2 linked regions of the Magnetococcus sp. PR-3 genome follow. The protein of the gene in region 2 interacts with the protein of the main gene of each other region in a pairwise test. Links are inferred from orthologs where the notes say so. Each region holds a gene or a part of one and is shown on either strand. Other genes may lie near its edges.

Region 1 (2,923 bases), on a different replicon or contig from region 2:
GTCAGGTTCCAAAACAGAGCCTCTTAGCTTTTTTTACAATAAAGGCCAATTTTAGAGGATAAAGAGCTTGGCAACCCACCAACCAATTGCTACCCTCGCCACACTCTGCATAGCAACCACCGGTAGAGGCACCAAAACCAAGTCAGATTTTCGGGGATTATTGCCAGACATTTCCCTTGTCATCTTAACTTGTTGAGCGTGTTTTATACCGTAAGATGCTGCATCACACTCCTCTAGCAAAAACATGAGGACTGTGACATACACCCCATAAACGCCTTTCAGGCACGCTTAAGAGGAGAAACCCCATGGCCATTGAACGTACTTTTTCCATCATCAAGCCCGACGCTGTTGCTAAAAATGTAATTGGTGAGATCCAATCCCGTTTTGAAAAAGCTGGCTTGCGTATTGTTGCGGCTAAGATGATCCGTATGACCCCTGCTGTTGCTGGCAAGTTTTATGAAGTACACAAAGAGCGCCCCTTCTATAATGATCTTTGTGCATACATGAGCTCAGGCCCAGTGGTTGTACAGGTACTTGAAGGTGAAGGTGCGATTCTTAAGAACCGCGAAGTCATGGGTGCAACCAACCCTAAAGAAGCTGCTGCCGGAACCATTCGTGCTGATTTTGCTGAAAGCATTGATGCCAATGCCGTGCATGGTTCTGATGCCCCCGAGACAGCTGCGCAGGAAATGGCATACTTCTTCAGTGGCACCGAGTTGTGTGACCGCTAAGATGCGAGGCTTAAAGCCAGTAGCCTCAATTATTGAGGCTGCTGGCTTTACCCAAAAAAGGTTGCCTCTTTGTTGAAAGAGCTCCACCCGACCAATCCCCACACTCCTCATCAAACGCCCCTTCCCCCCAACCATGGACCGATAAGAGAACATCTAATGCCTACCCCCTCTATAGATTTAACGGGATTAACACGTGAGAACCTAACCCAGTTAATTGTTGAGCAGTGGGGGGAAAAGCCTTTTCGTGTCAAACAGCTCTGGTCTTGGCTCTATGTAAAATTAGCTGAAGAGATTGACCAGATGAGCGACCTCTCTAAAGACTTTAGAGCCAAGCTATCTGAAGTTGCCAGCCCTCTGCGCCCAGCTGTCTCTCAACATCAGGTGAGTGAGGATGGAACAGAAAAGTGGCTGTTACGCATGGCAGATGGGCAACAGATTGAAACTGTATATATTCCAGAAGATGGACGTGGGACTTTATGTATCTCTTCTCAGGTCGGCTGCACCCTTAGCTGCCCTTTTTGTCACACCGGCGCCCAGGGTTTTGCTCGAAACCTGACGACATCTGAAATTGTTCAACAGGTTCTTTTTGCCCGTACTGAATTAAACAAACGTGAAAAACGGGTCACCAACATTGTTTTAATGGGCATGGGTGAACCCTTATACAACTACAGTGCAGTGCACGATGCTGTTTTAATTCTTCTTGAAGATTCAGGGTTAGGATTTGGCACGCGCAAAGTGACACTAAGCACCGCAGGCTTACTTCCGAAGATGGAACAGGCCGGTTATGAATTGGGCGTTAACCTTGCTGTATCCCTGCATGCTGTGCGGGATGAGCTTCGTGATGAACTGGTCCCTTTAAATAAAAAGTACAACCTGCAAGCGTTACGTGAATCCACATTACGCTACCCATTAAAATCCGGACGCCGTGTCACGTGGGAGTATGTTATGCTTGCAGGGGTTAATGACTCCGATGAAGACGCCCGCCTTATGGCCACGTTTCTGAAGGACATTCCTTCTAAGATCAATTTGATTCCATTCAACCCATGGCCCAACGTACCCTATCAGCCTAGCGCCATGCCACGTATACGGGCTTTCCAGAAAATTTTGTGCGACGCAGGTTACGTGACCGTAGTTCGGGACCGACGCGGAGAAGATATTGATGCCGCGTGTGGTCAGCTAAAAGGTGCCGTAATCGGCACCCGTGAAAGAGCACCTAAAGACGTCTAACTTCATAAATCCGACATCCTACCTAGCTAAAATCCAAAGGCCAGAAACAGTCCCTCACATAAAGATCTGCGTATAACTACTGAGTTGTTTTTTATAGTTAAATATATAACTTTAAACAACCAAACATGCGCCCTGCCCATACGTCATGTCTAGCCACTTTTGCTTCGATAGTCATCCGCCGCTTTGCCACCGCCTATAGCCCTGTAATTTATGGGAATTCCTAGAGAAAGTATATTTTATATGCACATTCGTTGATTTGTGAAATGGGGTATATAATTATTATGAAATTGCGCTTGCAATCCCCATTTAAAAAGGACAAGATAAATCGATTTTTCCTTCCATAATAAGGTTTTCCTTATATAGAGGAAGGTTAATGTGCGACACCTTTTCGAACAAGGTGTATCGTATTGTTCAGGTGCCGTCGGGGGGGCGGCAGGTATACCCTCTTAATTTTGTAAGGATGGAGTCTATCCATGGGATTCTTGCGTAACCTGTTGGCTCTCATTGGAGCCGTCGCCGTAGCGGGTGGTCTCTACGGCTACGCCAAAATTGCACCTGATCTGGCCGAGTTTGATCCCGGCTATCAGCAAATGTACATGAAGTTTGCTTCTGACCTTCTTGAGTCCAAAGATCCTGGCGTTGCCATGATGTGGATGGTGGAAGTGGAAGAGGACATCACGGTTGAAGATGTAAAAGAATCGTTGAAAAGCTTAGCTGCGGCACGCAACTTCTTGTTTGTTGGGGAAGCACCCTTCTACAAACAGGTTCAAGCGGTCACAGGTAAACCTTACCGTCACGTTTCATTCATGTCATTTTGTGACGCACGTGTAGGTAAGATGATGGCAGATTACCGGGATGAATATACCGGTTTTATGCCTTGCCGGATTTCTGTAGTTGAAGGTAAGGACGGTAAGATCCGCCTTTACTCCATGAATCTGGACATGATGATCTATGGTGGACGTGAG
Region 2 (2,902 bases):
ATATCATTTTGGAACAGCTCGCTTCTGCAGAAGCCTGCTTGACCGATGATGAAAAAGAGCTGGGTTGCTGCTTGTTGGATATTGGTGGTGGTACGGCAGATATTGCGATCTATGCCGATGGTCATATCAAGCACACAGCCGTACTGGCGATTGGTGGTGACCACATGACCAACGATATTGCGGTTGGTCTGCGTACACCGACGCGTGAGGCCGAACAGCTTAAGCGTAAGTTTGGTTGTGCCCTATCCTCTTTGGTGGGCCCTGACGAGACCATTGAAGTTCCAAGCATTGGTGAACGCCCCCCCCGCTCATTGGGTCGACATATCTTGGCAGAGATTATCGAACCCCGTGTCGAGGAGCTGTTTACCCTGGTGCAGCGTGAAATTGCGCGCTCCGGATTTGAAGAACAGATTGCCGCAGGTATTGTGTTGACAGGCGGCGCTTCCAACACCGAAGGAATGGTGGAGCTGGCTGAGGAGATCTTTAACAAGCCTGTTCGTAGAGGACTACCCCAAGGGGTTGGTGGCTTGACGGATGTGATCGCTAACCCCAGCTTTGCAACGGCAACAGGTTTGGTCCTGTATGCCAATCGATTTGGGCAAGAGTCTACCATGCGGTTCGCACAGGATGATGTCGGTGGCAGCCGATCTGTGGTTTCACGCATGCGTTCCTGGTTTGGTGATATCTTTTGATGCACCAACCAAAATAATAACCATAACAAACCCAAAATAGACGCGGATAAACGCGCAATACCAAGGGGGTAATAATGACAATCGAGTTTGCACACACGGATGAACTGGAAGCCCGCATCAAAGTTGTAGGTGTTGGTGGTGGTGGTGGTAATGCAGTCAATAATATGATTCAGTCCCATCTTGAAGGGGTTGAATTTATTGTAGCCAACACAGACTCCCAAGCCTTGACCAAAAGCCTGGCTCCAACACGCATCCAAATCGGAGAAGACATCACCCGTGGTCTCGGAGCTGGCGCTAAGCCTGAAGTAGGCAAGCATGCCGCTATGGAGACCGAAGAACGCCTGCGTCAGTCCATTGAAGGGGCTGATATGGTGTTTATTACGGCCGGCATGGGCGGCGGCACCGGCACAGGCGCAGCCCCTATTATTGCCCGCATTTCTAAAGAGCTGGGCATTCTGACCGTCGCCGTGGTCACCAAGCCTTTCCACTTTGAAGGCAAGCGCCGTATGCGCCAAGCTGAAGAGGGTCTGGAAGAGCTACGTGATCAAGTAGACACTGTGATTACCATTCCCAACCAAAAGCTGATGGCTGCGGTTGGAAAGAACACCACCATTTTAGACGCCTTCCGTAAAGCTGATGATGTACTGCACCAAGCTGTACGTGGTATCACCGATCTGATCACCCACCCTGGCCATATCAATGTTGACTTTGCTGATGTCTGCACGGTTATGGAAGAGATGGGCCAAGCCATGATGGGTGCTGCTGAAGCTACCGGTGAAGGTCGTGCGATGGAAGCCATTAACAATGCCATTTCCAGCCCCTTGCTGGACGATGCATCCATTCACGGTGCCCGTGGCGTCTTGGTTAACATCACTGGTGGTTACAACCTCACGCTGCAAGAAGTGGATGAGGCTGTTATGGTTGTACGTGACATGGCTCATGAAGATGCCAACATTGTATTTGGCACCACGTTGAATGAGCAGTTGGAAGATAGTGTCCGTGTAACGGTTGTGGCAACAGGTATTGGGCAAGCTGAACAAATGGCGTTCCCAACACAAGAGATGGCCAGCACAGAGGCCATTGCTAGCCAGCCGATTCAACAACAACCCATGCAACAGCAGCCTGCAGCCCCTATGATGCAGCAACCGATGCAAGAGCAACCTGTTCAGCAACCCATGCAACAGCCTGTTGCTGAAGCGGTACCAAACACCAACGTTCAAGACCTAAACTACATTCGTCAAATGCGCCAAGAGCGCCAGTCCCGTCAACGTCGTAATATGGACGCTATGCATGGTGGGCATGAGGACTTTGATGTCCCAACCTTCCTGCGTCGTCAAATGGACTGAGGATCTGTGGTTAGGCCATGGCCTGCATGGGTCATGGCCTAACCAAGTCGAATGGTAGTGAGCTGGGTCACATATCGTTATTTCAGTTAAGGACGGTTCAACTTTGGTTGAGCCTTGGCCAGGGATGGCCCCTAATCTCATGGGATCGATCCAAGACCTTCCCCAGGGAAGCTGTTTTGGATCCAAGGAAGTTGGCAGGATTGCCAATTAAAGCGAAGGGAAACCTTCGCGGGGTCGCCAAGGAAGGCGCCGCCCCCCCTTGAACACCCGCCAACAGACCCAAATCCGCGTTTATTTTCTTCTCACTACTGTTTTTGTGCATAATTCTTGCTCTTTTGCTTTCTTATAAGCAGCCGTCCGTAGTATTCTATGCCGATGCGACTTTTTTGAGCGCTATGGCGAATAAAAAAGCGGATGAGAGCAAACGGGGTAAGCATGTTTCGGCAGGGCTTATTCCATGAGGAGTTATCCATGCATTATCAACGAACATTGAAGAACACGGTTCGCTGCACAGGTATTGGCATGCATAGTGGGCAGAAGGCTTACCTGTCGCTAAGCCCCGCCCCTGAGAGCACGGGCATCGTGTTTCGTCGTACCGATCTGGAAGGTGCTTTGGTGCCTGCCCATGTCGAGAACGTCAAGGATACCCGCCTGTGCACCACCATCGCGAATAAAGATGGTGTGAGTATCTCAACCATTGAACATCTTTTGGCTGCCTTTGCCGGTATGGGTGTGGACAACGCCTATGTCGATATTGATGGACCAGAAGTCCCCATTATGGATGGCAGCGCTGCACCCTTTGTCTTTTTGCTGGAGTGTGCAGGGATTGTTGACCAACAAGCACCCAAACGGCGTATCCGCATC

Evidence for each region.
Region 1: the proteins of ftsZ (region 2) and rlmN interact in binary tests that used the Escherichia coli proteins (3 or more experiments, as listed by UniProt). The link is inferred for Magnetococcus sp. PR-3 from one-to-one orthologs.

The regions. Positions count from the first base shown.
Region 1 is NZ_JBAHUQ010000021.1:99,050-101,972, reverse strand. What follows is about bases 4-2,922. They hold rlmN (dual-specificity RNA methyltransferase RlmN), read left to right. Parts: upstream 4-887; coding sequence 888-1,958; downstream 1,959-2,922. Other genes in these bases: V5T57_RS13110 (DUF302 domain-containing protein), read left to right, coding at 2,432-2,922; ndk (nucleoside-diphosphate kinase), read left to right, coding at 306-731. Also shown: more of V5T57_RS13110, read left to right, coding at 2,923-2,923.
Region 2 is NZ_JBAHUQ010000019.1:75,981-78,882, forward strand. Bases 5-2,902 are described here. They hold ftsZ (cell division protein FtsZ), read left to right. Parts: upstream 5-766; coding sequence 767-2,038; downstream 2,039-2,902. Other genes in these bases: ftsA (cell division protein FtsA), read left to right, coding at 5-692; lpxC (UDP-3-O-acyl-N-acetylglucosamine deacetylase), read left to right, coding at 2,510-2,902. In the rest of the region: more of ftsA, read left to right, coding at 1-4. UniProt on the Escherichia coli protein: Essential cell division protein that forms a contractile ring structure (Z ring) at the future cell division site. The regulation of the ring assembly controls the timing and the location of cell division.